DNA from 3 places in the Nocardiopsis sp. M1B1 genome. Region 3 is predicted to be linked to each of the others. Evidence: riboswitches for the same ligand, from Rfam matches in the RefSeq annotation. Region 3 holds a riboswitch; each other region holds the start of a gene.
What was found. A riboswitch is a leader RNA that binds a small molecule or an ion and turns the genes downstream of it on or off. The one in region 3 is predicted to bind cobalamin.
Positions count from the first base shown of each region.

Region 1: another riboswitch for cobalamin. It lies ahead of metE (5-methyltetrahydropteroyltriglutamate--homocysteine S-methyltransferase); the one in region 3 lies ahead of ACSTA4_RS12580 (VWA domain-containing protein).
Region 2: another riboswitch for cobalamin. It lies ahead of ACSTA4_RS16960 (ABC transporter substrate-binding protein); the one in region 3 lies ahead of ACSTA4_RS12580 (VWA domain-containing protein).

Region 1 covers NZ_CP196194.1:1,897,116-1,900,379, reverse strand. Annotated here, with positions in the region: gene metE (5-methyltetrahydropteroyltriglutamate--homocysteine S-methyltransferase) at 1-1,200, opposite strand, end outside; cobalamin riboswitch at 1,366-1,526, opposite strand; gene ACSTA4_RS08205 (polysaccharide deacetylase family protein) at 1,807-3,264, shown strand, end outside.
Region 2 covers NZ_CP196194.1:3,881,012-3,884,275, forward strand. Annotated here, with positions in the region: gene ACSTA4_RS16950 (histidine kinase) at 95-319, shown strand; gene ACSTA4_RS16955 (threonine ammonia-lyase) at 380-1,339, opposite strand; cobalamin riboswitch at 1,482-1,661, shown strand; gene ACSTA4_RS16960 (ABC transporter substrate-binding protein) at 1,687-2,733, shown strand; gene ACSTA4_RS16965 (FecCD family ABC transporter permease) at 2,742-3,264, shown strand, end outside.
Region 3 covers NZ_CP196194.1:2,948,600-2,951,863, forward strand. Annotated here, with positions in the region: gene ACSTA4_RS12580 (VWA domain-containing protein) at 1-1,667, opposite strand, end outside; cobalamin riboswitch at 1,702-1,843, opposite strand; gene cbiE (precorrin-6y C5,15-methyltransferase (decarboxylating) subunit CbiE) at 1,894-3,177, shown strand; gene cobM (precorrin-4 C(11)-methyltransferase) at 3,146-3,264, opposite strand, start outside.

The DNA of each region.
Region 1 (3,264 bases), 1.1 Mb from region 3:
GCCGTCCCGTCCGGTGTACTCGGCCTCGGCCCCCTCGGACAGCACACGGCCGAGCAGAGCCGTCTCCCGGGCCTTCTGCCGGGCGAAGGCCAGGGCCCCGCGCAGCTCGGGGGCGAGGGAGGTCTCGGCGTCCAGGTCCAGGGGCACGTGCAGCAGGGAGCAGGAGGTGCTCACGGTCAGCTCGTCGGTGAGGGCGAGCAGGGTGCCGAGTGCGGCGACGGCGGCCGGGATGTCGGTGCGCCAGACGTTGCGCCCCTCCACCACGCCCGCGACCAGGCGGGTGGCGCCCAAGCCGGAGATCCGCACCAGGTCGTCCACGCCCTCGTCGTCGGTGACCAGGTCCAGGCCGACCGCCTCGACCGCGGACTCCTTGAGGACGCGCAGGGCCGCGGAGCCGATGGAGCCGAAGTAGGTGGACACGAGCAGGGAGGGCCGGTCGGTGACCGCGCCCAGGCGCTGGTAGGCGCGCTCCAGGTGGCCGACGGCGGCGCGGCCCTCGTCGGTGGCCAGGATCGGCTCGTCCAGCTGGACCTCGGTGGCGCCCGCGGCCCGCAGGTCGCCGAGCAGCTGGGCGTAGGCGTCCAGGAGCTGGTCGAGCAGCTGGACGGGTTCCCAGCCCTCGGGGGCGCCGTCGGCGGGCTTGGCCAGCAGCAGGAAGGTGAGCGGGCCGACCAGGACCGGGCGGGTGTGGAAGCCCGCCTCGGCGGCCTCGCGGAACTCGGCGACGGGCTTGTCGCCCACCAGGCGCGGACGGGTGCCGGGCGAGAGCTCGGGGACCAGGTAGTGGTAGTTCGTGTCGAACCACTTGGTCATCTCCAGCGGAGGGGCGCCCTGCTCGCCGCGGGCGAGCGCGAAGTAGCGGCGCAGCTCCTCCTCGCGGTCCGGAGCCGCGGCGGGCGGGGCGAAGCGGGAGGGGACCAGGTCGAACAGGACCGCTGTGTCCAGCACGTGGTCGTAGTAGGAGAACGTGTTGGAGGGGATGTCGTCGACACCGGCCTCGCGCAGCTGGGCGTAGACGCCCAGGCGCAGGTCGGCGGCGACCGCGTCCAGTTCCCGGGCGGTGGTGCGGCCCCTCCAGTGGGACTCGCAGGCGCGCTTGAGCTCGCGGTCGGGGCCGATGCGCGGGTAGCCGTGCACGGTCGAGCGCACGGAGGGGCGCGGCCCGCCCGGGGCCGCGGAAGGCGCGGGGGTCGTGGTCATGAGCTTCTCTCCCTCGTCGAAAGCCGGGTACCGGCCGCGGGGAGGAGAAGAGGGGCGGGCACGCCGACGGACGCGCCGCGGGCGCGCACCGGACCTGCCACCGCCTCCGGCCCTCCCTCGGGGCGCGGGACCACCGGCGCCGCGGGCGCGTCGCCGGGTGGAGGCAGGTCTTCGGACTCGGGGGCGCGGGCGGTGCGGACACCGCTCCTCCTACTGGCCGCCGCTTCCCGGTTTCCGGTCTCGGCGACCGGCACTACCAGTGCTCATGGCGACGTTCGTTCCCCCATACCGCTGCGGGGCAGTCCCGGACTCGCACCGGGTTCCCTCTTGCGACATGGTTCCGCCCCGTTCGTTCCGGGCCGGGCCCGGGACGCGGGGGTGGATCATGTACCTTCCACGGCTGCAAGTATAGGGAGGGCCCCCTTCGCCCCTGTACCCGGCGTGCGGCCCCATGCGCCCGGCCCGGACGGTGAGAACCCCCGTCCTTCGGTCGGCGTCACACACGAAGTCAAGCGTTGCGCGGGTGAGCCCTCTCTGCTCCCCGCGGACGTTCGTCTGAGCGATGAACGTGGAGATTCCCTCGTGAATAAGCAGTCCCGCCTCGCCATGGCACCGGACCACCCCCTGATCACGGTCGTGGTAGCCCTGGCGATCCTGGCGGGCATGGTGTTGTTTGCCACCCGCTCCTCCGGAGAGCCCGAGCCCGGGCCGCGGACGCAGGGAGCGCCGCTCTCCGAGGGCGAGCCGCCTCCCCCGGCCTCCGGCGAGCCCGACGGGCTCACCGAGGTGGACGCGGCCGCCGTGGCGGGCGTGGAGGAGGCCGAGCTGCCCTACGACGGGGAGATCTCCGTCTCGGTGACCTACCCGGTGATCCCCAACGCCGAGCCGCTGGCCGACTTCCTGGAGCGCGAGCTGTCCGACGAGGTGCGCGCCTTCGAGGCGGCCAACCCCGGTGCGGTCTCCTTCGAGGCGGGGTGGAACCTGACCGCGGCGCGCGACGGCCTGCTGGGGGTCCGCGTGACCCGGGTGGAGACCGACTCCGAGGGGTCCCGGGAGGGTTACACCACCTACTGGTACGACACCGAGACCGCGGCGCACCACCCCTCCGCCGCGCTGGTCGGCGGTCAGGAGCAGCTGGAGGAGCTCAACGGACTGGTGCGCGGCGCCGTCGGGAGCGGGGAGGGCGGGGAGGGCCCGGCCGACCCCGACGTCATCCACCCGATCAGCTCCCTGTACGACTCGGTGGGCTTCAACCCCGACGGGGACCTGGTCGTGGAGTTCGACGCCGGGCAGGTCGCCCCGGCGCGGGAGGGCCGCACCCGCGCGGTGGTCGCCGCCGGTGAGGCCGAGGGCCTGCTGTCCGAGCTGGGCCTGCGCGTGCGCGACGCCGCGACCGTGGGCGTGGACGACTTCTCCATCGCCGCCCCGCCCCGGGCCGACAAGGACGGCCGGGAGGACGGCGCCGTCCCCGGACAGGTGCCCGCGGTGGACCCCGGCGTCGGCTGCTCCGACCCCGACACCAAGTGCGTGGCGCTGACCTACGACGACGGCCCCGGCGGGCGCACCCCCGAACTGCTGGACGCCCTCGCCGAGTACGACGCGCGGGCCACGTTCTTCGTCACCGGCAACCCCGTCATGGAGCACCCGCACACGGTGCGGCGCGCCTACGCCGAGGGGCACGAGATCGCCAACCACACCCTGAACCACCCCGACCTGGCCGGCCTGGGCGCGGGAGGGGTGCGCGCGGACCTGGACGTCGTGCAGGCGCTGGTGTACCGCGAGACGGGTTACACCATGGACCTCATGCGTCCGCCCTACGGCTCGACCGACGATGGCGTGGCCTCGGTGACCGCGGACATGGGCCTGGCCCAGATCCTGTGGAGCGTGGACACCCTCGACTGGAAGGACCGCAAGGCCTCGTTGATCCACGACCGGGTGCTGGAGGGCGCTTCGGACGGGGCGATCATCCTCATGCACGACATCCACGGCACCACCGTCGACGCCTCCCTCACGGCGATCCGGGAACTGCACGAGCAGGGGTACACCATGGTCACGGTGTCCCAG
Region 2 (3,264 bases), 930 kb from region 3:
ACCCAGTTCACTGCCGCTAACAGTCGGTCCGAAAGTTAACGCCTATTACGGTTGTGCTGTCGGCACGTCCACCCCCGAGCCCCTCGGAGCACCCATGATCGACCCCGATTCCTTCGGTACCGCGCTGTGGACCGTGCTGATCGTCGCCGCCGTCGTCATCGCCTTCGGTCTGGCCGCCCTGTCGGACATGGCCATGCGCCGCCGCGAGGACCGCGCCGCGCGCGCCGCCCGGCGCGCGAACCCCGTGGCGGCGCGCGCGGACGAGCGGGAGCGGGTGAACGGGAGCGGGCCCGCCGGCGGCGGGGGCTCCCGCGCCTGAGAACGGCCCCGCCAGGGCGTGGCCCCGGCGGGCGGCCTCCGCCCCGTCCGGTCGCGCGGCTCACGCCACCAGGCGGGCGAACAGCTCCGGGTCGGCGTTGCCCCCCGAGACGACCGCGACCGTCTCCTGCGGGCGTCCGTGCGCGGTGGGCACCCGGCCCGCCAGGACCGCGGCCGCGGCCAGGGCCCCGCTGGGCTCGGCCACCAGACGCGCCCCGTGGGCGAGTGCGGCGACGGCGCGGGCGATCTCCTCCTCGGTCACGGTGACGACCTCGTCCAGGCGGGCGCGCAGGTGGGCGAAGGTCAGCTCGGACAGGCACACGCGCACCCCGTCGGCCATGGTGCGGTGGGTGCGCTCGGGCGGCCAGGCGACCAGGCTCCCGGTGCGCAGGCTCTCGGCGGCGTCGGCGGCCAGTTCGGGCTCCACCCCCACGACGCGGACACGGCGCGGGCCCGCGGCGGCCAGCGCGGCGGTGGCCACCCCCGAGGCCAGCCCGCCCCCGCCCACGGGCACGACGACGGTCGCGACCCCGGGCGACTGCTCCAGGATCTCCAGGCCGACCGTGCCCTGGCCCGCGATGACGCGCGGGTCGTCGAAGGGCGGGACCAGGGTGAGCCCCTCCTCGTCCCGGAGCCGCCGCGCGGTGGCCTCCCGCTCCCGGGGGGCGACCACGACGATGCGGGCGCCGAGGGCGCGCATGCGGTCGACCTTCACCCCGGGCGCGCCCTCGGGGACGACGACGGTGCATGGCGCCCCCTGCCGGGCAGCGGCGTAGGCGAGCGCCTGGCCGTGGTTGCCCGAGGAGTGGGTCACCACACCGCTGCGGCGCCGGGCGGGGTCGAGCAGGGCGACGGCGTTGGTGGCGCCGCGCAGCTTGAAGGCCCCGGTGGGCTGGAGGCTCTCGGGTTTGAGCAGGAACGGCGGCCCTCCGGCGGGGCCCGCCGTCAGCGGGGTGCACACCACCTCCCCGCGCAGGCGCTCCTGAGCGGCGCGGACGTCCTCCACCGTGATCAGTTCCATGCGTTCCCTGTTCCCGGTCCCGGACCGGCCACGCGTGCGGACCGGCGGCCCCCGGGACCGCGGCCGTCGGCCGGGAGGGGGAGCGGGTCTCGCGGAGGGGGCCCGCGTGCACTACCGTGGCCGGTTGACTGTCAGCACAAGTCCATATCGTCGACGTCGCAGTGCACGGGAAGCCGGTGGAAGTCCGGCGCGGTCCTCGCCACTGTGACCGGAGGGCGCCTCCCGCACGCCACTGGGCCGGACACGGCTCGGGAAGGGTGGGGGCGCGGGGCCAGAGCCCGACTCCGGGAGCCAGGAGACCGGCTGCGACCGTCCGCGTCATCAGACCACGAAGGATGGTTTGTTCGATGAAGCCCACCGGGGCACGCGCGGTCCGGTACCGCCTGCCCGCCTGCGCCGCCCTCGCCCTGCTCCTGGCCGCGACCGCCTGCGGCGGGGGCACCGCCGACCCCTCCCCCGAGGCCGCCGGGGAGACGATCCGCAACTGCGGCGTCGAGGTGGCCGCGGACAGCCCGCCGGAACGGGTGTTCGCCGCCTACCAGCCCGCCATCGAGACCGCCCACGCGCTGGGCCTCAGCGACCGCCTGGTGGGGACGGCGTTCCTGGACGCCGCCGTCCTGGAGGAGTACGCCGACGCCCAGGCCGGGCAGGAGTACTACCCCAACCTGCCCAGCCGCGAGGAGCTGCTCAGCCACAGGCCCGACTTCGTGCTCGCCGGGTTCAACGACGTGTTCACCGACGAGAACCTCGGCACGCGGGCCTCCCTGCGCGAGCTGGGCGTCGGCAGCTGGATCCCGGCACCGCTGTGCCCGAGCGGGGACGGCCGCACCGACGCGACCATCGACCCGGCCTCGGTGACGATGGACAGCGTCTACGCCGACCTGCGGGACCTGGGAGCGCTGTTCGACGCGCGCGAGCGCGCCGAGGAGGTCGTCGCGGACATGGAGGGCACGGTAGGCGGGGTCGCCCGGGCCCTGGAGGGCCGCGTGCCCGAGGAGGACCGGCCCACGGTGATGGTCGGCCGCCCCAGCGACCAGGGGTTCCGGGTGGCAGGCGGGCAGGACTTCTCCACCGAGATCATCCGGCTGGCCGGCGGCGTCAACGCCTTCGCCGACTTGGACGGCGGGCGCAACCACGACGTGGCCGTCGAGGACGTGATCGCGCGCGACCCCGACTTCATCCTGGTCGACGTGTGCTGCGACGCGCGGATGACCGCCGCCGACGCCGCCCCGGACGTGGAGCGGATCACGGCCGACCCCGTGCTGGCCAACCTGACCGCGGTCACCGGGGGGCAGGTGGAGGAGTTCACCTTCGCCGACCGCTCCGCGGGTGTGCGCAGCGCGGCCGCGGTGGAGACGGTGGCCCGGATCCTGCACCCCGGCCTGTTCGGGTAGGCGGGCCGATGGCCCCCCATGTGGCCGAGAGGCCCGTGACGACCGTGCCCTCGGGGGTCCGGCACCGGCTGCGGGCCGCCGCCGACGGTTCCGGGGTGCTCGCCGGAGCCCGCGCCCGCGCGGCCGGGCTGGCGGTGGCCCTGCTGGTCCTGGCCGCGACCCTGCTGGTATCGGTCCTGGTCGGCTACGAGCGGCTGTCGGTGTCCGACGTGTACCTCGCCTACGCCGGTTTCACCGGTTCGGACACCGACCTGGTCGTGCGGCACCTGCGTGTGCCGCGCACCCTGGCCGGGCTGGCGGTCGGCGCGGCCCTGGGCGTGTCCGGGGTCCTGGCGCAGGGGGTGACCCGCAACCCCCTCGGCGATCCCGGCGTGCTCGGCGTCAACGCGGGCGCCTCCCTGGCCGCGGTCCTGGCGATCAGCGTGTTCGGTGCGTCCTCGCTGCTGGGCTACGTCGGCTTCGCCTTCGCGGGCGCCGCGGCGGCCGTCTGCGCGGTCTACGCCGTCGGGTCGCTGGGCCGGGAGGGCGGCG
Region 3 (3,264 bases):
ACCTTGTCGCGGCGCCGGTAGGCGTCCAGGAGCAGGGACAGGATCGCGGTCTTGACCTCGGTCATGCGCCTGCGCGCCGCCATGGAGCCGGACGCGTCCACGCAGAACAGCACCAGGTTGGTCTCCTGCCCCTCGCGGACCGCGACGCGCAGGTCGCGGGGGCGCAGCCGCAGGCGGCCGCCGTGCTGGGGCCGCAGCGCGGCGGCCCGCACGGTCTCCACCAGGTGGACGGCGCTGCCCGAACCCCGTCCGGGCGCGGCGGCGCCGATCCGGCGGCCCCGCGTGCCCACGGCCCGGCTGCGCCTGCCGTCGGCGCCCTCGCCGGAGCCCCGCACGGTGAGCAGCCGGGTCCGGTAGGGGGCGGCGGCCCTGGCGGTGGCCGGTGGGGCGCCGGAGGGGCGGGGCTCGGGGGAGTCGCCCTCGGCGTCCTCGGGCGCGTGCTCGGCGGAGGCGGGGGAGTGCTCCGGGTCGGGCTGTTCGGCGCCGGGGGCCTCGGCTTCCCCGTCTCCCCCGGAGTGATCCGGGGGACTGGCGTTGTCGGAGGGGCCCTGTGGGTCCTGTGCGTCCGACGGGGTTTCGGAACCGTCGCCGTCGTCGCCTCCGCGCGGACCCGGCGGCTCCGGGGGGTCGGGCGGCGGTTCCTCGTCGCCCAGGATCCGGTCCAGGAGCTCCTCGTCCAGTCCCGGCGCGTCGAAGGGGTTGCGTCGGCGCCGGTGCGGCAGGGCGAGCGTGGCGGCGCGGCGGATGTCGGCCCGGGTGACCCGCGTCCGGCCCGCCCAGGCCGCGTGCGCCATCGCCGTGCGCGCGGTCACGATGTCGGCGCGCAGGCCGTCCACGTCGTAGGCCGCGCACACCTCGGCGATCTTCAGCAGCGCAGCCTCGGACAGGCGCACCCGGCCCAGCGCCTCCCGGGCCGCCGCGATGCGTTCGGCCAGGGCCTTCTCCGCCTCGTGGTAGCGACCGGCGAAGGCGGCGGGGTCGGCGTCGTGGGACATGCGCCTGCGCACCACCTCGGCGCGGGTCGCGGGCTCGGACGGCGCGGCGACCTCGACGGTGAGCCCGAACCGGTCCAGGAGCTGCGGGCGCAGCTCGCCCTCCTCGGGGTTCATGGTGCCGATGAGCAGGAACCGGGCCGCGTGCTCCACGGAGAACCCGTCGCGCTCCACGGTGACCCGGCCGGTGGCGGCGGCGTCCAGGAGCAGGTCCACCAGGTGGTCGTGCAGGAGGTTGACCTCGTCGACGTAGAGGATGCCGCGGTGGGCCCGGGCCAGCAGACCGGGTTCGTAGGCGACCCTGCCGTGGGTGAGGGCCTGCTCCAGGTGCAGGGAGCCCAGGACGCGGTCCTCGGTGGCGCCGACGGGCAGTTCGACCAGGCGCACCGGGCGGCTCTCCACGGCCGTGCCGGACCCGAAGGGCCCGTCGGGGGAGTGCTGCGCCGGGTCGGCGGGGTCCACGGAGAACCGGTCGCCCTCGTAGACGTCGACGGGCGGCAGGAGGGAGGCCAGGGCACGGACCGCGGTGGACTTGGCGGTGCCCTTCTCGCCGCGCACCAGGACGCCGCCGATCTCCGGGGAGACGCTGGTGAGGACGAGGGACAGGCCCAGGTCGTCGAGTTCCTCGGCGTCGCAGCCGACGATCGCGGAAAAGGGGTAGTGCGGTGACCGCAATGGCATGTAGAGGCTCCCGCTCATGTCGCCATCGGTAAGGGACGGGCGTGAGGCCGGTCTTCGGACTTGCCGGGTCCTTCCTGGACGGAAGGCTCGGTTCACCGCAGCGGGCCTGTGCCGGAGTCTCACCGGGCTTCCCAGATTCTCCCCGTCGGCCGTCCCCACCGTTTCCGATGGCTGGGCCGTTGGGGCACCTCATGCCTGCCGCCACGATAGCGTCCGAGGAATGAAGGATGACGCGCCCCCTCCCCCCGAACCCAGGATCACCGTCGTCGGCGTCGGCGCGGACGGCTGGTCCGGCCTGCCCGAGCGGCTGCGCGCGCTCGTCCTGGCCGCCGACACGGTGCTGGGCGGTCGCAGGCACCTGGCGATGCTCCCCGACCGGCCCCGGCAGCGCCGCCGGGTCTGGCCCTCACCCCTGCGCGAGGGCCTGCCGCCACTGCTGACCTCGCTCGACGCCGCCTCCGCCGACCACGCTTCCACCGGCGGCGCCTCCACTGACACCCCCTCCACCGTGGCGCTGGCCTCCGGCGACCCCCTGGTGTCCGGTATCGCCACCACCCTGATCGACCTGCTGGGCGCGGACGCCGTGCGGGTGGAACCCGCCGTCTCCTCGGTCGCCCTGGCCCGCGCCCGCATGGGCTGGCCCGCCGAACGCTGCGCGGTGGTGGGGCTGGTCGGCCGCGACCCCCGCCTGCTGCTGCGCCAGCTCGCCCCCGGCCACCGCGTCCTGGTGCTCTCCTCCGACGGCGCCACCCCCGCCGCGGTCGCCGCCCTGCTGGTCGGCGCGGGCTACGGCGCCAGCCGGATGACCGTGCTGGGCGACCTGGGCGCGGACTCCGAGTCGCGCCTGGAGACCACCGCCGACCACTGGCTCGCCTCACCTCCCGGCACGGTGCCCCCGCTGCACGTGCTGGCCCTGGAACTTCTCGGCCCGCCCGGCTACGGCCTGGTCGCGGGGCTGCCCGACGACGCCTTCGAACACGACGGGCAGCTCACCAAGCGCGACCTGCGCGCCTCGGCGCTGGCCCGCCTGGCTCCCTCACCGGGCCAGCACCTGTGGGACGTGGGCGCTGGCGCGGGGTCGGTCGGCGTCGAGTGGATGCGCGCCCACCCCTCCTGCACCGCCACGGCGGTGGAGGCCCACCCCGAACGGGCCGCGCGGATCGGCCGCAACGCGGGCCGCCTCGGTGTTCCCGGCCTGGATGTGGTCACCGGCCGCGCGCCGGACGCGCTGGCCGGGCTGCCCGCGCCCGACGCGGTGTTCGTCGGCGGCGGCGCGACCCGGCCGGGCGTGCTCGACGCCTGCCTGGGGGCGCTGCGGCCGGGAGGGCGGATCGTAGTGCACGGGGTGACGCTGGAGACCGAGCACCTGCTCGCCGACGCCCACCGGCGCCACGGGGGCGAGCTGACCCGGATCGCCGTCGAGACCACCGCGCCCATCGGCGCGTTCACCGGCTGGTCGCCCGCCCGCACGGTCACCCAGTGGTGCCTGACGGCGGGCCGCTGACCCGAGGCCGGGCCGGGTCGTAGAGGTAGGACTCACCACCCGTCTCGGGATCGAGCGCCCGCCCCACCAGGATCACCGCCGCCTGCC